Regions from separate parts of the Agrobacterium sp. 16-2014-1-2a genome, predicted to be linked through region 2. Evidence: predicted binding sites of a transcription regulator. Region 2 holds the regulator's gene; each other region holds the start of a gene.
What was found. Region 2 encodes LexA, which represses DNA repair genes until DNA is damaged. Its sites were predicted from a motif close to TGTTCNNNNTGTGTTCNG; they were not measured.
Positions count from the first base shown of each region.

Region 1: ACQZ45_RS18065 (ImuA family protein) is a predicted target of LexA. The motif match lies at 2,842-2,859, and genes of this name have one in related genera.
Region 3: ACQZ45_RS11295 (ATP-dependent helicase) is a predicted target of LexA. The motif match lies at 4,195-4,212, and genes of this name have one in related genera.
Region 4: recA (recombinase RecA) is a predicted target of LexA. The motif match lies at 4,320-4,337, and genes of this name have one in related genera.

Region 1 is NZ_JBNWBX010000006.1:71,357-77,097, forward strand. Features, by position in the region: gene ACQZ45_RS18055 (error-prone DNA polymerase) at 1-600, opposite strand, end outside; gene ACQZ45_RS18060 (Y-family DNA polymerase) at 597-2,108, opposite strand; gene ACQZ45_RS18065 (ImuA family protein) at 2,029-2,781, opposite strand; gene ligD (non-homologous end-joining DNA ligase) at 3,064-4,116, shown strand; gene ACQZ45_RS18075 (SOS response-associated peptidase) at 4,176-4,940, shown strand; gene ACQZ45_RS18080 (SDR family oxidoreductase) at 4,969-5,727, opposite strand.
Region 2 is NZ_JBNWBX010000001.1:437,753-443,493, forward strand. Features, by position in the region: gene kdsA (3-deoxy-8-phosphooctulonate synthase) at 146-991, opposite strand; gene ACQZ45_RS02185 (VOC family protein) at 991-1,872, opposite strand; gene lexA (transcriptional repressor LexA) at 2,084-2,806, shown strand; gene ACQZ45_RS02195 (glutathione S-transferase family protein) at 3,246-3,929, shown strand; gene ACQZ45_RS02200 (ComEC/Rec2 family competence protein) at 3,946-5,741, opposite strand, start outside.
Region 3 is NZ_JBNWBX010000002.1:515,567-521,307, reverse strand. Features, by position in the region: gene ACQZ45_RS11310 (efflux RND transporter permease subunit) at 1-2,353, opposite strand, end outside; gene ACQZ45_RS11305 (efflux RND transporter periplasmic adaptor subunit) at 2,350-3,516, opposite strand; gene ACQZ45_RS11300 (carboxymuconolactone decarboxylase family protein) at 3,742-4,152, shown strand; gene ACQZ45_RS11295 (ATP-dependent helicase) at 4,254-5,741, shown strand, end outside.
Region 4 is NZ_JBNWBX010000014.1:48,633-54,373, reverse strand. Features, by position in the region: gene ACQZ45_RS26435 (VOC family protein) at 1-199, opposite strand, end outside; gene alaS (alanine--tRNA ligase) at 275-2,938, opposite strand; gene recA (recombinase RecA) at 3,170-4,261, opposite strand; gene ACQZ45_RS26420 (carbohydrate kinase family protein) at 4,508-5,449, shown strand; gene ACQZ45_RS26415 (pseudouridine-5'-phosphate glycosidase) at 5,480-5,741, shown strand, end outside.

The DNA.
Region 1 (5,741 bases), on a different contig from region 2:
CCTGATGCAGGTAACGATGTCTTGCAACTGCCGCCGACCCGGCTCATGAAACAGCACGTCATTGGTGACGACGGTTTTGACCCTGAACCGTGCCGCCATGTTGGAAATCTCATGGAGCCGCATCTGGTCGTTGGGTCGCCGGCGCAGGCAAAGCGATACATAGGCTCGATCACCAAAAACGTGCGCCAACTTGCGAAGCTGCGCGGCGCATGTGGCGTCCGGCAGATCCGGCACCAGAATGCCGATCATGCCTTCCGAGTAAGCCATGACATCGTCCCAGTGCAGAATGCAGTTGTTCTTGCCGCCGCGCGACTTGCCAAGCGTGATGAGCCGGGTCAGGCGCGAATATGCCGGACGATCCATCGGATAGACCAGCAACGACATACCGTCGGCGAGGTCGAGGCGACAGCCAACGACGAGGCGGAGACCCGTCGCTCGGGATGCTTCAAGGGCGCGGACGATGCCTGCGAGCGAATTACGATCGACGACGCCGATCGCACTGATCCCAAGGAGTTTTGCAGTATCAAACAACTCCTGCGCCGACGAGGCACCACGCAGAAACGAAAAATGTGTCGTGACCTGGAGCTCGGCATAGCTCATGCGAATATCCCGTGGCAGAACCAGCGGTGTGACCCGGTATCCGGATCAATACCGTCGCCGGAGCGGAACACCCAAAGGCGCTCACCGGATTCGTCCTCGATGACGAAATAGTCGCGCACGGCGTCCATTTCGGCATCTCGCTGCCACCATTCCCCGAAAATGCGTTCCGGGCCGTCGGCACATTTGACCTTGCGGCGTTTGCCACGCCAGACGATGGAGACTGGGGGCCGGTCCGGCATCAGCGCGATCGCCTCGATCAACTCAGGTCTCGGCAAGAGACGAACGGGGCGGCGCCAATGGCTGACCCAGGCAACGGCGATCGGTTCGGCGACGGGGCTGATGCGCTGGACAGAGCGTTCCGGCACATCGGAGGCGACCGGTGCGACGCGATAGACCCTCTGCCCCCGGTTTCCATAGAGGTCGATCAGCGGCGTGACATCGGTGACGTCATCCTCGACCAGAGCAGAGGCTTTCTGAGCCTCCTCGAGAGGCTCGGCTATCACGGCGAGCAGGATCAGCTTTTCGATCCCGAAGCCCGGCTCGATCTTTTCCGTCCGGTCCCGAAACAGTTTTGTCAGCCAGGCGACATCTCGGGCGGGCCTGGCGGTTCCGGCGCGGATGGCCTGTCTCGTGCCATCGACCTTCTCGACGATCAGGTCGGCACGGCGAACGCCAAGCCCGCGCTTCTGGAGTTCGTCAACGAGTTGGACGACCAGACGGCCAACATATTTATTGATTGTTTCCGCAGCCCCGATCGGTTCGGCGAAGGCCTTGGAGACTTCAACCAGCTCTGTGGTCCGGATCGGTTCGATCGGCTCGGCGACACGACAGAGCATCTGGTCGAGACGGCGGCCGACCTCCGGACCGAAGCGCAATGTCAGCGGCGCCCGCGGGGTGTTGGCAAGCTCGCCGATTGTCTGGAAACCGAGAATGCGCAGATCAGAGACGATCTTTGACGGCAGGCGCAGAAGCGAAATCGGCAGCTTTTCGACGGCACGGGCCGTCTCGCCCGGAGGAACGACAATCGTTTCGCGATTGATTGCGCGGGCGCAAGCATGGGCAGCACCCCAGCTGTCGGCAACCGCCACGCGCGCCGTCAGTTTTCGGGCAAGAAACTGGTTGGCGATCTTCGTCACCATCGGCAGTTCACCACCCTGCAGATGATCGGCGCCTTCCGTATCCATGACGATACCATCAATCCCGTCGACGGCGACGATCGGCGAATAGATCGTCAGCGCCCAGAGCGTGATGCGCTCCAGCGCGGCTTGATCGGCTTGCGAATCTGCGTCAACCAGCATCAGGCCGCGAAACAGCGACTGCGCCTTTGCCGCCGCCATGCCGGCATGCACGCCCGCTTTTCTGGCAGCCGGATCGGCAGCAGACACCCATCGCTTCGAACCGCTTCTCGCGATCACGGCGATTGGCTGTTCAGGCGGAATAGACGGATCGGCCCGACGAATGCGATCCGTCGGCAGATCCGGAAGATAGATCGAGACGACCCTTGTCATCGCACGCCCTCACGAGAAACTCAGCACACTCACCCGCTTTCACGCGCATCAATTCCAGAAACCATTGAGGTCTGCCCACCCCGGGTACCGGCAACTCCTCTGACGGCATCACGCTGACACGCCACCGCGTGGTCGAGGCCGTCGGCTGCCCAAAGTCATTGGCCTCCGTCTGTCGCCGCCATCGGCGGACCGCGAGCGCCATGGTCCCGGTTCGCTCGGCTGCAAGCTGCAGGCGGCGGGAACTGACCATAGGCAGGCGAACAAGTTCACCGACGACGGCACCAAGTCCGCCGAAGGAAAGGCCCTCCTCCATATTGGCCAGCACATCCTCTTCCTTGTCGGATTCAACAAAGATGACGCGGTCGGGATGCAGACCCACATGGGCAAGAGCTGGAAAAAAAAGATCCGGCCGCGTCAGACACCAGATGACGGGGCCTTTTGTTCTTGCGGCAATGCCGGCAACACAAAGGGCGGCCGCTGCACCATCGACAGTACCGGAGCCACCGCCTGCAAACTCGTGCAGCGCGCCATAGGCGAGGCCCCCGCCAGGCAAGGCCGCATCGATCTCGGAAACGCCAAAAGAAAGTGTTCCGGCCCGCTTCGCGGATACCCCTTCCATCGACGCGATGCGGTCTCGCAAGTCGCAAATCACCCTCTGGCGGGCAGCAGTCATCGTTCACGGCTCCCTTCAAGGTCGTGTTCAAAGGATCGACATTATGTCGTACGGGCTATATGTTCATTGTTTGTTCTCGTAATGCAAAAGAGTCAAGCACCACATGGTTGAGGAATATTATCCCAGTATTAGCAAAGTCGAAGATTCGAATAGGATTCAAGGAGGTAAGGGGAAACAGAAATTTTTGCAGCCCTTGCGTCCGTCGGGTTTAAAACGGTGGATAGCGGGGATAGATGAACGGCGTCACAATCTTCTTAAGGTTTTCGTGCTGAACTCGTTTGCATGACGAAGCCACCGAGATCAAAGCCGCTCCTTCGTGATACCGAAGCTCCGCTACGGTCAAAGCCGCGTCGGAAGCGCAATCCCGCACAGCCACAGCTGCTGTTTGATCCGATGCCCGATCGCGTCGAGCCGGCGCTCGCCCAATTGAAGGCGCACCCTCCACAAGGCGACCAATGGAGCTGGGAGCTGAAATGGGATGGTTATCGCCTGGCTATCCATATCGAGCCGACAGGGGTCCGCATCCTCACGCGTGGTGGCCATGACTGGACGCACCGGTTTCCGGCGATCGAGCAGGCTGCCCGGGCGCTTGGCCCGGCAACGATGATCATTGATGGCGAGGCGGTTGTGCTTGACGATGAAGGGCGGCCGGATTTCGGGCTGCTGCAGAAATCGTTGGGTGCGTCTGGAAAGACGGCTGGCAACCGAGCTTCGGACGCCATCCTCTACGCGTTCGATCTTATTTATCTCGACGGCCATGACCTGCGCAACGTGGAGTACCGTTCGCGCCGGCATCTTCTCGAGGATACGCTGAAGGGGCACGACGGCGCGATCCGCCTTTCGGAAACCATTGACGCCAATCCCGCGATCCTGCTGGAACACGTTGGCAGCCTTGGTCTCGAGGGCATTGTCGGCAAGCAATTGGATCAACCCTATCGCTCCGGCCGGACCGGCGACTGGGTCAAGATCAAGTGCGTTAAGAGCGAAGCCTTCATGGTTGTTGGCTACGAGCCATCGACGGCATCTCCCGACTGCTTCGGCTCTTTGGTGCTTGCTGCCTATCGCGGTGACGAGCTCGTTCATGTCGGGAACGTCGGGACGGGCTTCAGGCAAGCCGAGATGAACAGGCTGCGCAAGATGATCGACAGGCTGCGCTGGAATCGGAAACAGCCGCCTGTTCCCTATGCCGAAAAGGCAGACATCGTTTGGGTCGAGCCGACTTTGATTGCCGAGATCGAGTTTCGGGCCTGGACGGCGGACGGCAAGCTACGCCATGCTTCCTACAAGGGATTGCGGGAACGACAAGACAATGCCGACGTTTACAGGCTCCAGTAGCGAAGTAGGCGCGATGCCGTGAACACACGGCATCTGCTTCAAGCGGAGGGCTTTCCAGCATGTGCAACCTTTATCGGATGGAAGACAAGGACTGGGTCTCCAAATGGGCTCAGGACGCCGAAAGCCTGATCAACCTGATGCCAGCCTATCAGATGAACCCCGACCAAATGGGGCCGATCGTCCGCAACACGGCGGAAGGCAAGAAGCAGCTTGTGCATGCGCGATGGGGATTACCGTCCCCTCGCTTCGCCTTGGAGAAAGCGGCCAAAGCCAGGGCCGAGAAGCTCGCGGCCAAGGGCAAGCCATTTGATCTCGAGGAGCTAATCCGCATGGAGGCCGACCGCGGCACGACAAACGTGCGTAAGCTCAATTTCCCGCACTGGACGCGATGGTTCGACGTCGAACACAGATGCCTTGTCCCAGTCACCAGCTTCGCCGAACCGGATCCGGCGAGCAGAGAGGAAGGCGGAAATGTGCCCAATGCCTGGTTTGCCCGCGATGACGAGAAATCGCTGATGTTTTTTGCCGGCATCCATGTGCCGCAATGGAAGAGCGTCCGGAAGGTTCGGGACGGACTCACGATCGACGACCTCTATGGTTTTCTGACCACAGACCCCAACGATCTCGTTAAACCGATCCATGAGAAAGCCATGCCGGTTCTGTTGCTGACGAAGGAGGACACGGACATCTGGATGCGGGCGCCGTGGGACGAGGCAAAACATCTTGTCCGCCCGCTTCAGAACGATGCGTTGATTATTTCGTCGCGAGAACCGTACGGGTCCACCGTCGTGTCGAAATCGGGCGAACCGGTTGGCCAAGACTGATTTGTGTCGTGTCTGACCGTGAGTGCGTTCACGGTGCGATTCCGCCAGCAACGGTCAATATCGTCCCGGTAATAAATCTGGCCATTGGTGACGCGAGCCAGACCGCCGCATCTGCGATGTCTTCCGGCTCGGCTATGCGCCCCAACGGGGTGGCACGCGCAACTTTCCCGGGTCGATCTGGGTTGCCCTCACGCGCGTGGATATCTGTCGCCGTCGTGCCTACGCGGATCGCGTTCACGCGAACTCCAACGGAACCAAGCTCCTTGCCGGCACCGATCGTCAGTGTTTCCACCGCGCCTTTGGAAGCCGCATAATGCACATATTCCCCTGGACTACCAAGCGTCGCCGCGAGGGACGACATGTTGACAATCGAGCCACCCGCACCACCACGATCGGACGCCATCCGCTCTATCGCTTCCTGGAGGCAATAAATCGTGCCAAAAAGGTTGGTCGCGAAAGTGGCTTGCAGGGCACCCTCGGTCAAACTTTCGAGCGTGGACGTTCCTCCGATGATCCCGGCATTATTAACAAGGCAGTCGATCGGGCCGAGTAATTCATCGCAAGTGCGGAAGAGATTTTTTACCGCGTTGCGATCCGAGACATCAGCGCCAACAGCGATTGCCTTCGCGCCTTCGGCCTCGCAACGCCCGGCGGTCGCAGATGCGCCTTCAGCGTCAGAGTGATAGTTCACACACACATCATATCCTGCCCGCGCAAACGCAATTGCAGTTGCTGCACCGATCCCTTTACTGGCACCTGTTACAAGGACGATAGATCGAGACGGCATTTGTGAAGAACTCC
Region 2 (5,741 bases):
TCTCTCCCTTGGGAATGGAACAGATATTTTCCGTCGCCTGTCTTAGACGATGGCGAAGAAATTACAATGACGGTGGGCAGCGGAAACGGCCCGCCCGCCATTAAAATCGATTGGCACAAAAGTGCCCGCCGTCACGGTCAGCCGATCAGGCTTTCGTAATCGCGTCGAAAGCCAGAAGCTTTTCGAGCAGTTTCGGCATGTCCTTCAGGTGGACCATGTTAGGGCCGTCTGACGGCGCATTGTCCGGATCCTCATGCGTCTCGATGAAGAGGCCGGCCACGCCAACCGCAACGGCCGCACGCGCCAACGTCTCGACGAATTCGCGCTGGCCACCTGTGGAGCCGCCCTGCCCGCCCGGTTGCTGCACCGAATGGGTGGCATCGAACACGACAGGTGCGCCGAGCGCTGCCATGATCGGCAAAGAGCGCATGTCGGAAACCAGCGTGTTGTAACCGAAGGACGCACCGCGCTCGCACAACATCACATTCGGATTGCCGCTCTCATTGAGCTTGGCAAGCACGTTCTTCATGTCCCAGGGCGCCAGAAACTGGCCTTTCTTGACGTTGATGACGCGGCCGGTTTTGGCGGCAGCAACGAGAAGATCGGTCTGGCGGCTGAGGAACGCCGGAATCTGCAGCACGTCCACTACCTCGGAAACGATGGCGCATTGCTCTTCCGTGTGGATGTCGGTCAGAAGAGGAAAACCGAATTCCTTTTTGAGATCGGCAAAAACCTGCATCGCGTTATCCAGGCCGATGCCGCGTTTTCCGGAAAGCGAAGTGCGGTTCGCCTTGTCGAAAGAAGACTTGTAGACAAGCCCTACTCCCAGCTTGTCGCAAAGCTCCTTCAGGACGCCAGCGATCATGAAGGCATGTTCGCGGCTTTCCATCTGGCAGGGACCGGCAATCAGCGAAAACCGCTCGGTATTCGAGAAGGAAACCTTGCTGGCGCCGTCGCCGGCAGTGACTTTAAGATTGTTCGTAACGCTCATCATTTTTCCTCGAAGGCGAAGGCAACACCCTGACCGGGTGCTGCGGGCACCACCAGACGGCCGTCCGCTTTTGCGCAGGACACGCCATTAGCAGCAAGCACCGCCTCTGTCACGGCAAGATCGTGTGACGAAAAGACGATGCCCGCGCCGCGCAATCCGCATTCGTTGCCATCCTGAGCATTCAGGGTCTGCCCGCCGAAAGGCGGTTTTCCGGTCAATCTGATGCTGGCATTGCCGGTCGCGAAAACCATATCACCGCCCGGAGACCTTTTGCCTTCACAGCCAAACACTGTCTCGATCAGGCCCGCCACCTTCATATTGCCGCCGGAAAACAGGACGATTTCACTCAGGCCGGTGACACCATTGGCGTGGCGCTCCAGCATGGTGCGATCGCCCGGAAGGGCTTGAAGCCGTTGACAACTGAACAAAAAGAAATCCGCGGCCGCCCCGCTTGCAGCAAAAGCCAGCCGGAACGCCGCCTCGCCTTGCGAGCCATCCGGCATACGAACAGGCCGCGAAAACTCGAACACATCGCCCGCCGAAAGGCCGGCTGCCCGAAACCGCTCATGGTCAACCAAGGCGTCTTCAGTCCTGGCGACAAGAGCCGAAAAACCCTCCTGCCCGTCCCGTTGCCGGAAGGCCACATCCCTGCCGGTGAACACATCACCCCTCTCTATTGACGCATTATATTTAGCCGAATCAGCAATTGCGAGCGGCTCCAGATAGGTGCCATCGGCGAAAAATACGCAGGCATTTTGGGTGCCGAAAGGATGCAGAGCCTCCGGCGCAACCGTAAAGCCAAGACTGACGAGGCGCTTCACGGCGACGCCTATGACTTCCACGGGCAAAACGAGATGGTCAACGCTATAGGGTTTCGTCATGAAAATGTATCCTGCTGGCCTTCCGCCCGGAGCATGTCGGGACGGTTTTGACCGCACAAAAGCACAATTGCGTGCTATGAGGCAAATCATCACAGCAACAGATGGCACCTTCACGAAATTTTAGGGGATTGCAGAACACATATGGAACATATAGTGTTCGTTCTGTATTTGTTTCGCGACTTCCACTACGATTCTAAAGGGTGTTTTCCTCATGCTCACGCGCAAACAGCAGGAATTGCTTCTCTTCATTCATGAACGAATGAAAGAGTCCGGCGTGCCGCCCTCCTTCGATGAAATGAAGGACGCACTCGATCTTGCTTCGAAATCCGGCATCCACCGCCTGATAACCGCTCTCGAAGAGCGCGGGTTCATTCGTCGGCTACCAAATAGAGCTCGGGCGCTGGAAGTCATCAAGCTGCCCGAGGCTTATACGCCGGGTGCAAGGCCGCAGCGCGGCTTTTCGCCAAGCGTTATCGAAGGCAGCCTTGGCAAGCCCAAAACGCCGGAACCGGCCCCTGCCCCCAAGACGCCGGCCAACGATCTGGGCGGGGCTGTCACCGTGCCGGTCATGGGCCGCATCGCTGCGGGCGTGCCAATTTCCGCCATCCAGAACAACACCCATGATGTGGCAGTGCCAGTAGACATGCTTGGCACGGGCGAACATTACGCGCTTGAGGTCAAGGGTGATTCGATGATCGAGGCCGGCATTTTCGACGGCGACACAGTCATCATCCGCAACGGCAACACCGCCAATCCCGGGGACATCGTTGTGGCTCTGGTGGATGACGAGGAAGCCACGCTGAAGCGCTTCCGCCGCAAGGGAGCCTCCATTGCGCTCGAGGCGGCAAACCCAGCCTATGAGACCCGTATCTTCGGGCCCGACCGGGTTAAAATTCAGGGCAAACTGGTGGGGCTGATCCGCCGCTACCATTGATCTTATCGAACCGAACGTATTCACTTTATAATAGGCGTCATCGTGAAGATGGCGCCTATATTGGGTTTGGCTTTTTCCAAACGTGGCGGGCTTTTGCGGGTGCACGAGGATATGCGCCATCCAGCCTATGCGCGTTGCCCTTTCTAAACTGAGTTCCTGCTCCATAAAGATGCTTCGGTTTCGCTACAGGCGTGGTGGCGAATGGGCTGCTCGCTGTAATTGTCGAAGCGATCCCATCCGCTGTTTTTTAGCGACGTTGTTCTGTCGTGTTGCACAGTCAGTTTTAGTCGTCACCAAAGGGTGACTTATCGCAAGGCGCGCTCTCAGCGGCCCCACATCACCATTCATCAACGGCGTTTATGGGAGCCATGGATAATTTTCGATATTCCGTGAACGCTTGGCAGGTGTAGAAATACGCGTCATATCCGGGAGATACGCCATGTACGATCTTTATATAGCCAACAAGAACTATTCTTCATGGTCGCTGCGGCCGTGGGTATTGATGCGCACGCTCGGTATCGCCTTCGATGAAAAGCTCATTCCGTTCGGCGAAGGCGTCTCTTTCTCCTCCTTTTCGCCGACGGGCAAGGTGCCCTGCCTGGTCGACGAGGGTATGACGGTTTGGGAAACGCTTTCGATCGTCGAATATCTTGCCGAAAGACACCAGGGTGTCTGGGCAAGCGACAAGCATGCGAGGGCCTGGTCGCGTTCGGCCGCAAGTGAGATGCATGCCGGCTTTTCCTCGCTGCGCAATCTCTATCCCATGTCGGTGGGCATTCGGGTCAAACCCAGGGGCGGCGATGCCGGACTTAAGGCCGATATAAAGCGGATCGATGCGTTGTGGAGCGAGGGTCTTACAAAATTCGGCGGGCCATATCTTGCCGGTCAAAAGTTCACGGCGGTCGATGCTTTCTTCTGCCCGGTTGCATTCCGTTTCCAGACCTATGGCAGCGCGGATCTTTCGCCAGCAGCGAAAGCCTATTGCGACCTGCTGCTCGCCCTGCCTGCCATGCAAGAATGGTACGAGGCCGGTTTGAAGGAGAGCTGGCGCGACGCTGGTCATGAAGAGGAAGTTGGCGGGATCGGCGAATTGACTGAAGATTTGCGCGCCAAGGCCCGATGATCCATGCTGGCGGCAGTCATTGCGACGCCGCCAGCAGCCGGATGATGGGCTGCGGCAGATCACGGTCGAAACGTCCGCTTTTCCAGTCGTAATAACGGTGCTGGCTCCAGGGCCTGTCCGTTCCGGCGATTGCGGCGCGCAGCCCGCTCACCACACCCTCCTCCCTCTTGTCAGCAAAATCTATTTCCACAGAACCGAGACGCCGCAAGATGTCACGGCTGAGCAGGAGTGCACCCGAGCGGCACTGCGAAAAAGAGGTTCTGCGGGAAACAACGACGATATCGGCAATATCGCAGGCTTTTCCGGCGAAGCGGCCATCTTTCAGAACGACGACCCACTCTCCGCTTGCGGCGCTCGCTACGCACCATATGTCTTTCCTGCAGGTGAAGACGCCAGCTTTGGCGCCTTTGAGCGCCGCCGTCATCTCGCGTACCACCACAGCCATGTCTTCCGGCGACAGTTTCGATCTCGAGTCAGAACCAGCATTATTTGCCATGCTCTCACCATTTATAAAATCTGGCGGCACGGTTTTTTCCGGCAGCAGCAGCGCCCTTTGCCACTGTCCGTAAACGAAGCCCTGCGGACGGGCTTTTGTGGTTGAGACCTTGCCGTCCTCCAGGAGTGCTACCAAGTCGCCGTCCTCGTGAATCAATAGATCCGGCAGATCACGATAGGCCGTAACTGCCGACACGCCGAAGGCGAAGAGCAGAAACGGGATGCCAAGAAGCGCAAGCTTGCTTCGCAGCAATGTCAGCAGCAGGAAACCCACCGAAGCCAAACCGATAAACCATCCATGCGGACGCCCCGTCGCTGCGCTGCCGCCCCAGGAGGCCACCTCGTTTGCAACCTCGATGACGAGTGCCATGCCATAACCCATGATCTTCAGGAACGGCGCATCGAGCCCGAAGGGCAGCAGCAGCATGGCGATAAGAGCGAATGGCATGACGATCAGTGACATGAGCGGCATTGCAGCCAGATTGGCGAACAGTCCATAGGTGGTGACACGGTGAAAATGTTCGGCCGAATAGATCGCCGTCGAAAGGCCCCCGATCAACGACGTCGTGATAACGCCGCCAATGACCGCGCCCATCATTTCCGCCACCTTCAGCCATGCGGGCTTGCGCCCGATGAACAGCCGTTCGCGGTCCGTGCGCCAACGGCTCCAGAAGGCATAGGCGGAAACAAGCGCTATGGTGGCCGCAAATGACATCTGAAAACTGGGACCCATGATTTCCGAGGGCGAGAAAGCCAGAATGATCAGGGCGGAAATGGCAACGTTTCTGAGGCTGAGTGATGGCTGATCGAAAAGGACCGCAATCAGCATCACAGACATCATCAGCCAGGCGCGCTCGGCGGAAACGGCGAAACCGGAAATCAGATAATAGGCGAGCGTCATCAGCAGTGCCGCGAAAGCCGCGATCTTCTTGACCGGCCAGCGCTGCGCAAAGGCGGGAAACAGGCTGAAAGCCAGTCTCAAGCCAACAAAGAATATGCCGGAGGCCAGTGCCATGTTGAGCCCGGATATGGCAACGATATGGGCAAGGCCGGAGAGCCGCAACGCCTCCATCGTCTCCGCCGATATAGCCTGTCTCTCATCGGTGATGATGGAGGCGGCGAAGGCTCCGGCATCACCGCCGATGGTGGTGCGGATGCGTTCGGCAATTGCGCTGCGAAGGCCGTAAAGCCGCATATCGGCCCATTCCAACCAACCCTTGTCAGGCCTTGCGTCACCAACGGGTGATACAAGCGCATCCGGTGATTTATAAAAGAAACCGGTCGCGCCTATGCCTTTGAAATAGGACGTGAAGGCGA
Region 3 (5,741 bases), on a different contig from region 2:
ACATCGGCACGATCTTGCCGTCACCCGTTTTCAGGAAGACGTTTTCCAGATCGGTCGGGTCATTGATCGGCCGGGTGGAGGACAGCAGCCGGACCGGGATTGCATCCCCATCCACGAAGACGTCGACAACCGAACGTCCTTCCAGCAGCGATTGCATGGCGCGTGACAGGCCGGTGATATCAATGCCTAGATCGGAGGCGCGCTCACGGTCGATGGAGACGGATAGCTGCGCCTGGTTGGGCTCGTTGTCCAAACGCGGCGTTTCGAACAGGCCGCTTTCCTCCATGGAAAGCAGTAGTTTCTGCGTCGCAGCTGTCAGTGCCTGATAATTGCTGCCGACCATTGCCATCTGCAGGCCGTTGCCCGCACCGCGAATGCGCAGGCTGTTCGGCTGCATGGCGTTGCCGCGCAGCGCCGGCACCTTGTTGGCGGCAGCGGTAACATCGGCGGCAATCTGGTTCTGCGTGCGGTCGCGATCAGCCCACGGCGCCAGCGTCAGCACCAGAAAACCGGTGTTGGAGGAACCGTTCATACCGGTGATAGAGTAAATATTGCGGATTTCACCGCTATCGCGCAGTGGCTGGAGATTTTCCTCGATCCGCTGCAACTGGTCGCGCGTATAGTCGAGGCTGACACCCTGCGGCGCTGTCACACGCATCATCACCGAGGCGCGGTCCTCGCGCGGCGTCAGTTCGTTCTGGATCATGCCGAAGGCAATCCAAGACAGGCCCGAAAAGACGAGCGCAACGATGATGACGATGAGCGGGTTGTTGAGGCAGGCGGAAAGCGTCTTCTTGTAGGTGGAGGCAAAGACATTGCCGAACCACGCCAGCGGTCCCGTGGGTTCCTTCAATCCGTCTTTCAGCATCCGCGAAGCGAGCATCGGACAAAGCGTCAGGGCCACGATGGAGGAAAGACCGACAGCGAAGGCGAGAACGAAACCGAATTCACGGAAAAGGCCACCCAGCTGGCCCGGCAGGAAGGAGAGCGGAATGAACACTGCGGCAAGGGTCGCCGTCGTCGCAATCACCGCGAAGAACACTTCCTGCGTGCCGAGAACAGCGGCAGCGCGCGGCCCCATGCCCTCGGCACGGCGGCGCACGATATTTTCCAGCACCACGATCGCATCATCGACCACCAGACCCGTCGCCAGAACGATGGCGAGCAGCGTAAGGATGTTAATCGAGAATCCGACCATGTAGATGGCGATGATCGTGCCGATCAAAGCCACCGGCATGGTGATCGCCGGAATGAGTGTTGCCCGCCAGTCACGCAGGAACAGGTAGAGCACCACAACCACGATCAGCGCGGAAAGACCAAGCGCCAGTTCCACCTCGTGCAACGCGCCTTCGATGAAGACGGCGTCGTCACTGGTCACCACGATGCGCGTACCCTGCGGCAGGTTGGCCGACATGGCCTCGACGGCAGCCTTCACGCCGGTGGAGATATTGAGCGTATTGGACTGCGCCTGCCGGATGACGCCGAGACCCACGCCCTGCACACCATTGGACCGCAGCGAGGTGGATTCGTCATCCGCACCCAGCATCACGGTTGCCACATCGCGCAGGCGGATATTGTCCTTGATCAGAAGGTTGGAAAAATCCTCAGGCTTCGTGAGGCTCGCGGTCGCGCGCACGACGATGTCCTGCGTCGAACTTTTCAGCGATCCCGCCGGCACATCAAGCGCGGCACTGGCCAGCGCGGTGGAAATATCCGTCACCGTCAGACCACGGCTGGCAAGTGCGGCCTGATTGAGATCGACGCGGAAGACTTTTTCCTGATCGCCGTAAAGCTCCACATCCGCCACGCCATCGACGGCGGCAAGGCGGTCGATGACTTCGTCATCCACCAGCTTGGTCAGATCTTCCATGCTGAGCGTGGACGAAGTGACGGCAAGACGCATGATCGGCTGGCTGTCGGAATCCGCCTTGATGATCTGCGGCTCGTCAGCATCATCAGGCAACTGGTTGGTTACGCGGCCAATGGCATCGCGCACATCGTTTGCGGCAACGGCCATATCGACATTGTCGCCGAATTCCATCGTTACGCGGCTGGTGCCGAATTGCGAATTGGAGGAGATGGACTTGACGCCACTGACGCGCGCAACAGCCCCCTCAATGGTCTGCGTCACTTCCTGATCGATGGTTTCGGGCGCCGCACCTTCATAGGTCGTCCTGACGCTGATGGACGGCCGGTCCACATCCGGCAACTCGCGCACCTCAACGCCAACCAGCGCGGCAAGGCCGGCAACCACAAGCAACGTATTGAGAACCGCTGCCAGAATGGGCCGGCGAACGAACAGTGCGGTGAAGGCGAGCTTGGAATCCTGACCCGAAGGCGACTGAGTCGTCATTGGCTGGCAACCTCCTCGGGCTTCGGCTGGCTTGCGACACGGACGGCACCACCCTCCCGCACCCGCTGCAATCCTTCGGTCACGACCTGATCGCCTTCCGCCAGTTCCGCTTTCACGAGAACGGCATCGGGGTTACGCTGCACGATCTGCACCCGCACCTTGGCCGATTTATTGTCGGTCACGCGCCAGACATAGGAACCTTCGGCATCCCACTGCACGGCCAGCGGATCGACGGAGGCATAGGTCTCTCCGGCAAAACGCATGGTGACGCCGAAGGACATACCGGCCCGAAGCTCATCCTTGTCGTTAGCAAACCGTGCCCGGATGCGGATGGTACGGCTTGCGGCGTCGACACGGTTGTCGACGGCCTCGACCTCACCTTTGAACGTCTCGCCGGGGCGTGAAATCGAGGTGGCCTCTACAGGCATTCCGACGGTAATTGCAGTTACGAACCGTTCCGGCGCCCAGAAATTGACCAGAATTTGAGAACGGTCATCAATGCCGACGATTGTTGATTGCGTGGTGACATTGTCGCCGATATTGGCGGCCACGATCCCGACAACACCCTCAATCGGTGCGACGATGTCGCGGCGCCTGAGGTTCAGCTCGGCGGTGCTCAGTGCAAGCTTGGCGGCTTCCTCGGCAATCTGCGCGTCCAGCACATCAAGGCGGGATACGGATTTCAGGTTACTGTAGGAACTCGATTTTTCGACGGCGCTGCGTAGCGCAACCTGCGCCTTGTCCCGCTCGATCACCTGCTCCTCGTCATCGAGCCGCGCGAGCACCTGCCCCTTTACGACGCGGGCGCCGGATGAAATGCGGATTTCCGAAAGCGTGCCTGATGTCTGCGGCATGACGACGACCGACTGGATGGCCTCGCCACTGCCGATGGCGTTCAGCCTGTCATTGACCGTGCCCTTCTTGACCGGGGCCATCGCCACCAGGGTCGCATTGCCATCGCGGCGTGCGGCGCCGGCATTTTGGCCGGATGACGAACCGGGTGTTCTGGCACCGGATGCGGCAACCTCGACCGCGCCAACAGGTGTTTTGCCGATGCCGATACCCGCGAGCAGATTCCGCGCTTCGGGTGAATAAAACCCCCAAAGACAGAGTCCTGCTCCCGCTACAGCAAGACAGACACCCACCTGTTTCCACACCCGCATACAATTCTCCGATTATCCGCACAGCATAAACCCGCCCCGAAAAGAGCTTTTCGGAACGGTAGAAGTATTCCCGCATGCCCTAACGAAGGCAACGCACAAATCCGTTCCTTACATAATTGTAATTTGTGATGAATTGTCGTCGAAAGCGCACTGACGGCCATTTCTGTCGCAAACATTCGCCAATACGGTAATCTGCAGCTGAAATAGCCATGACCGGAGGAATGCATGAGCACCGTAACGAAAGCCGAAAATGCCGAAGCCAACCCGCGCGTCAAGGCTGTGTTCGACGATATCCGCACAACGCGGAAATCGGATTTCATCAACAATATGTGGCTCTACCTCGCCTTCGACCCCGATCTTCTGGAAAAGACCTGGGCCGAGGTCAAGGCGGTGATGGCCACACCTTCAGCGCTCGATCCGCTGGTGAAGGAAATGCTTTATATCGCCGTTTCCGTCACCAATGGCTGCTCCTACTGCGCCCACTCCCATACCGCAGCTGCAAAAGCCAAGGGCATGACGGGCGAACAGCATGCCGATCTCATGCGCGTCATCGCCCTTGCCGCCAAGACCAACCAACTGGCCGTGGCGCTGCAATTGCCGGTGGACACGGCTTTTGATGCCGACAGGCGGGCCTGAGACGAAAAAACGTCTTGGAATAGGCGTTTTGACGGATGATACCGGAATAAAAGCAGAACACGGTTCTAGCCTTTATATCCCGAATCACTACATTGGGCCGCATGAGCAACAGTTTTGACGATATGCCGTTCTTCGACGAAGAACCTGAGGCGCCGCGCAAGGCGACGAACAATGCCGATGCAGGCAACGCCGGCGGGCTTGGCATTGCCGCGCGCGCCATGGCGGCACGCGATCAGGCCCGGCCCACGCCCGACTATCTGTCCGGTCTCAACCCGGAACAGCGCGAAGCCGTGGAGACACTGGACGGCGCGGTTCTGGTGCTTGCGGGCGCCGGCACCGGCAAGACCCGCGTTCTCACCACCCGCATCGCCCATATTCTGGCGACCGGACGCGCCTATCCCAGCCAGATTCTGGCCGTGACCTTCACCAACAAGGCCGCCCGCGAGATGAAGGAACGTATTGGCGTTCTGGTCGGCGGCGCGGTTGAGGGCATGCCCTGGCTCGGCACTTTCCACTCCATCGGTGTCAAGCTCCTGCGTCGCCATGCCGAACTCATCGGCCTGAAGTCTGATTTCACCATTCTCGACACCGACGATGTGGTGCGGCTGATCAAACAGCTTATCCAGGCCGAAGGTCTTGATGACAAGCGCTGGCCGGCCAAACAATTCGCCGGCATGATTGACGGCTGGAAGAACAAGGGACTGACACCGCCGGATATTCCCGAGGGCGATTCCCGCGCCTTTGCCAATGGCAAGGGCCGCGAACTTTACACGGCCTATCAGAACCGGCTGAAAACGCTGAACGCCTGCGATTTCGGCGATCTTCTGCTGCACCCCATCAGCATCTTCCGCCGCAATCCCGATATTCTGAAGGAGTACCACCAGAAATTCCGCTACATTCTGGTGGACGAGTATCAGGACACCAATACGGCGCAATATATGTGGCTCAGGCTTCTTGCCCAGCGCCCCAAAGGCGAGCCGCAAAACGTCTGCTGCGTCGGCGACGACGACCAGTCGATCTATGGCTGGCGCGGCGCCGAAGTGGACAACATCCTGCGCTTCGACAAGGATTTTCCCGGCGCCAAGGTCATCAAGCTGGAGCGTAACTATCGCTCCACCGAGCATATTCTGGGCACCGCCGGCCATCTGATCGCCCATAATGAAGGGCGTCTCGGCAAGACCCTGTTCACCGAGCGCAGCAGCCCCGACGATGAGAAGGTCGTGGTGCATGCGGCCTGGGATTCCGAAGAGGAAGCCCGCGCCGTCGGTGAAGAAATCGAGCAGCTTCAGCGCAAGAACCACAAGCTGAACGACATGGCCATTCTCGTTCGCGCCTCCTTCCAGATGCGCGAGTTCGAAGACCGTTTCGTCACGCTTGGCCTCAATTACCGCGTGATCGGCGGTCCGCGCTTCTACGAGCGTCTCGAAATCCGCGATGCCATGGCCTATTTTCGCCTTGTCTGCCAGCCGGCCGACGATCTGGCCTTCGAGCGCATCGTCAACACCCCCAAGCGCGGCTTGGGCGACACGACCATCCGCAATCTGCATGATTACGCCCGCGCCCGCGACATTCCGATGCTGGCGGCAGCG
Region 4 (5,741 bases), on a different contig from region 2:
TGCCGTAAGGTTTGTCCGTGTCCGGCGATGTCCGCCAGACCGTCTGTTCGAGCGAACGCCCATCATGGATTGCAAAGCCGCTTTCAAAGAGGACGAAATTTCCGAAATCGTCCAAAACCTTCAGGCCGAGCCTGTCACGATAAAACTCCCTGGAGCGGTTGATACCGCACACGAAAGGGATGGGATTTACAAAGCGCATCACGTTCCTTTCGGATTTCAACATCCAGAATCAAAAAGGCGGGGTAGAACCCCGCCTTTTTTCAATTCATCCAGATCAGGCCGCGAGCGCTGCCGCCACCGCGTTGATGGCGTCCTGTGCCTTGGCGCCATCGGGGCCGCCGGCCTGCGCCATATCCGGGCGTCCACCGCCGCCCTTGCCGCCGAGGGCCGCAGAGGCCGTGCGGACGATATCGACGGCGCTGAAACGGCCAGTTAGATCCTCGGTCACGGCAGCAACAGCACTTGCCTTGCCGTCTTCGGACACGGCGATCAGCAGCACGACGCCGGAGCCGATATTGGCCTTGGCTTCATCTGCAAGACCCTTGAGGTCTTTGGGATCGATGCCGGACAGGGATTTTGCGAGGAAATTGACGCCCGCAACCTGCTGTACGTCGTTTGCGCCGGCATCCGACGAGCCGCCGCCCATGGCGAGTTTCTTGCGGGCATCCGCAAGCTCGCGCTCCAGCTTCTTGCGCTCGTCGAGAAGTCCCTCGACACGCGACAGTACATCGCCCGGCTGAACCTTCAGCGACGACGCCAGTGCCTTTACGCGCTCATCCTGCTCGGAGAGATAGGCAAGCGCGCCCTGACCCGTTACGGCCTCAAGACGGCGCACGCCCGCACCGACGGCACTTTCGCCGAGAATGCGGATAAGGCCGATCTGGCCGGTTGCGGCAACATGGGTGCCGCCGCAAAGCTCGACCGAGTACGGACGGTTGGCCTTCGCACCGTGAACACCGGTGCCCATGGAGACAACGCGGACTTCATCGCCGTATTTTTCGCCAAACAGTGCCATAGCACCCTCGGCGATGGCGTCGTCAACGCTCATCAGACGCGTCACGACAGGCGAGTTCTGCAAGACGATCTCGTTTGCCATTTCTTCGACGACCTTCAGCTCCTCGGCCGACATCGGCTTCGGATGCGAAACGTCAAAGCGCAGACGCTCGGGTGCGACCAGCGAACCCTTCTGAGCAACGTGCGTACCAAGCACCTCGCGCAGCGCCTCATGCAGCAGGTGGGTGGCGGAGTGGTTGGCGCGCAGACGCGAGCGGCGGTCGTGATCGACCGTCAGCTGCACGGCGTCATCGAGCTTTAATCCACCCTTGGACACCGTGCCGGAATGCACGAAAAGGCCCTCGCCCTTTTTCTGGGTTTCTGAAACGGTAAAGGTGCCGTTATCGCCAGAGATTACGCCGGTATCGCCCATCTGACCGCCGGACTCGCCATAAAATGGCGTCTGGTTGACGACGATCTGAACCGTCTCGCCCTCGGCAGCACTATCCACCAACTTGCCGTCCTTGACGATCGCCTGAATAACGCCTTCGGCGGTTTCAGTGTCGTAACCAAGGAATTCGGTCGCGCCGAGCTTTTCCTTCAGTTCGAACCACACCGTTTCGGTCGCCTTGTCGCCGGAACCAGCCCAGTGCGAGCGTGCTTCCGCCTTCTGGCGCTGCATGGCATCGGTGAAGCCGGAAATATCGACGCCGATTTCGCGGGCGCGCAGCGCATCCTGCGTCAGATCGAGCGGGAAGCCATAGGTATCGTAAAGCTTGAAGGCGGTTTCGCCGTCCAGCATGTCGCCCTTGTGCAGGGTCGAAGTCGCGTCAGACAGCAGCGACAGGCCGCGTTCCAGCGTCTTGCGGAAACGGGTTTCCTCAAGCTTCAGCGTCTCGGAGATCAGCGCCTCGGCGCGAACCAGCTCCGGATAGGCGCGGCCCATCTGCTGTATCAGCGCCGGCAGCAGCTTGTAGATCAGCGGCTCGCGCGAACCGAGAAGCTCGGCATGGCGCATGGCACGGCGCATGATGCGGCGCAGAACGTAACCACGGCCCTCATTCGACGGCAGAACGCCATCGGCGATCAGGAAAGCGGAGGAGCGCAGATGGTCGGCAATGACGCGGTGGCTGGCGCGCTTCTCGCCCTCTGCCGGAACGCCGGTCGCTTCGACAGAGGCCGAAATCAGCGCCCGGAACAGATCGGTGTCGTAATTGTCGTGTTTGCCCTGCAACAACGCCGAAATGCGCTCGAGACCCATGCCGGTGTCGATAGAAGGGCGCGGAAGATCGATGCGCTCTTCCTTCGTCAGCTGCTCATATTGCATGAAGACGAGGTTCCAGATTTCGATGAAACGGTCGCCATCCTCTTCCGGCGAACCGGGCGGTCCGCCCCAGATATGATCGCCGTGGTCATAGAAGATTTCCGAGCAGGGACCGCACGGACCGGTATCGCCCATGGCCCAGAAATTATCGCTGGTCGGAATACGGATGATGCGATCGTCAGAGAAACCGGCGATCTTCTTCCAGAGATTAAAAGCCTCGTCGTCGGTGTGATAGACCGTGACCAGCAGACGGTTGCGATCGATGCCGAATTCCTTGGTGATCAGGTTCCAGGCATGGGTAATCGCCTCTTCCTTGAAATAGTCGCCAAAGGAGAAATTGCCGAGCATTTCGAAGAACGTATGGTGACGGGCCGTATAACCGACATTGTCGAGGTCGTTATGCTTGCCACCGGCGCGCACGCATTTCTGCGCCGAGGCGGCGGTGGAATAAGGACGGCTTTCGAGACCGGTGAAGACGTTCTTGAACTGCACCATGCCGGCATTGGTGAACATCAGCGTCGGATCGTTGCGCGGCACCAGCGGGCTGGAGGGCACAATCTCGTGTCCGTTCTTCTTGAAGTAGTCGAGAAAGGTCGACCGAATTTCATTCACACCGCTCATGCCCACACACCGCTCACAGCTGGAGTCCATCACCGCCATCCCGAATGATGGCTATCTTGCAAAATCAAAGGCTTTTATCGTCCGCATCCTGCCCTGTCCAGCCATGGAGGCGCACCAAGGCGTCTAGGCAAAGAAAAAGGGCCACGCGAGGAAAATCGCACGACCCTTTTGATCCATACCGGCTCATGCCGGCAAAGCCACCGGACGCGAACGCCCGGACCTTCGAATGCATCAGCCCTCGTCGGGACCGTCGTCGCTTTCGCCAGCTTCCGGGCCGCCATTTTGCAGGAACCGATCGGCGATCAGACCGGCGTTCTGGCGCAGCGCCAGTTCGATCTCGCTTGCCATTTCCGGATTGTCGCGCAGGAAGGTCTTGGCATTTTCACGCCCCTGCCCCAAACGCTGGCTGTTATAGGAGAACCATGCACCGGATTTCTCGACGATACCGGCTTTCACGCCGAGATCGACAAGCTCGCCGGTCTTGGAAACACCTTCGCCATACATGATGTCGAATTCCACCTGTTTGAAAGGCGGTGCCATCTTGTTCTTGACGACCTTGACGCGGGTCTGGTTGCCGACAACCTCTTCACGCTCCTTGACGGCGCCGATACGGCGAATGTCGAGACGCACCGAGGCGTAGAATTTAAGCGCATTACCACCCGTCGTCGTTTCCGGCGAACCGAACATGACGCCGATCTTCATGCGGATCTGGTTGATGAAGATCACCATGCACTTCGACTTGGAGATCGAGGCGGTCAGCTTGCGCAGCGCCTGGCTCATCAGACGTGCCTGAAGGCCCGGCAGGCTGTCGCCCATCTCACCTTCGATTTCGGCACGCGGCGTCAGCGCCGCAACCGAGTCCACCACCAGAATGTCGACGGCACCGGAGCGCACCAGCGTATCGGTGATTTCAAGCGCCTGCTCGCCCGTATCCGGCTGCGAGATCAGAAGGTTCTGCAAATCCACACCGAGCTTGCGGGCATAGACCGGATCGAGCGCGTGCTCGGCATCCACGAAGGCGCAGATGCCGCCCTTCTTCTGGGCTTCCGCGATCGTCTGCAACGCAAGCGTCGTCTTACCGGAGCTTTCCGGGCCGTAAATCTCAACGATACGCCCCTTCGGCAGGCCGCCGATACCGAGCGCTATATCCAGGCTGAGAGAACCCGTCGAAATGGTCTCTACTTCAACCACGTTTTCATTGGAACCGAGCTTCATGATCGATCCCTTGCCGAACGACCGTTCGATCTGGGAGAGCGCCGCTTCCAGTGCCTTGCTTTTATCCACCGATTTATCCTCTACGAGACGCAAAGAATTTTGTGCCATCCGATCCACCTTTAGGTTATTGAAGCCGCACAGGCAATGAAGCAGTATGGAAATAGGATGTACTCTATTTGTTCTCATATCGCAAGGCGCAGCCAGCATATTGAAAACAAATAGCGATAAGTGGTTTGTTCTGCTTTCGTTTTTCCGTGTCCGGCCTATCGCTGCGGACCGGATGTGAAGGGGAACAAACAGAAGATTGGGACGAATCGTCCACCTTTTCCATTCGCGAAAGAGGGAAACACAAGAGTGAAGAAAATACTCGTTCTGGGCGGCGCGCATATAGACAGGCGCGGCATGATCGAGACTGAAACGGCGCCCGGCGCCAGCAATCCTGGCTCATGGATGGAAGAGGCTGGCGGCGGCGGTTTCAATGCGGCGCGCAATCTTTCCCGGCTCGGTTTTGCCGTCCGTATCATTGCACCGCGCGGCGGCGACGTGACCGGCGAAGCGGTGGCGGAGGCAGCAAGGCAGGCGGGCGTGGAAGATACGCCCTTCGTTTTCCTCGATCGCCGCACGCCAAGCTACACCGCCATTCTGGAGCGCGACGGCAATCTTGTCATCGCACTTGCGGATATGGATCTTTACAAGCTGTTTTCGCCGCGCCGCCTCAAAGTTCGCGCGGTGCGTGACGCGATTACCGCGAGCGACCTTCTGCTTTGCGATGCCAATCTGCCGGAGGATACGTTGAAGGCGCTCGGTCTCATTGCCCGCGCCTGCCAAAAGCCGCTCGCGGCCATCGCCATTTCGCCCGCCAAGGCGGTGAAGCTGAAGGACATGCTCGCCGATATCGACATTCTCTTCATGAACGAGGCAGAGGCGCGCGCGCTGACGGGACAGACGGCAGACAATGTTCGCGACTGGCCGGGTATTCTCCGCAGGGTCGGCCTTGCTGGCGGCGTCATCACCCGTGGGGCAAGCGAAGTGGTAGCCTTCAACGCGACGCAAACCGCAAGCCTCCACCCACCCATCATCCGCGAGGTGAAAGACGTAACCGGCGCCGGAGACGCCATGGCGTCAGGTTATCTCGCGGCGATTGCGGAGGGCAAAACCATCGCTGAGGCCCTGCGACTGGGTGCCGCGGCGGCCGCCATCACCGTGCAATCGCCTTTCGCCACCGCCCAAGACCTGTCAAAAGACAGTGTCGAGACCATGTTGGGGCTTGTCCCCAAGGCCGAAATGCTGGCATGAACCCGTTTTTTATAGTCTGGAACAAACAGAATGACCCGCCCCATCTCCCCGCTCCTGCCCATCGTCTATTCGCAAGAGGTTGCCGCTGCCAAACAGCGCGGCGCGCCGATCGTCGCGCTGGAATCGACCATCATCACCCACGGCATGCCCTATCCCGGCAATATCGAGATGGCTGAAGGCGTCGAACAGATCATCCGCGATCAGGGAGCCGTTCCGGCAACCATCGCCGTCATTCACGGCACGCTGCATATCGGCCTCGAGAAGGAGCAGCTCGAAGCGCTTGCCCAGACCA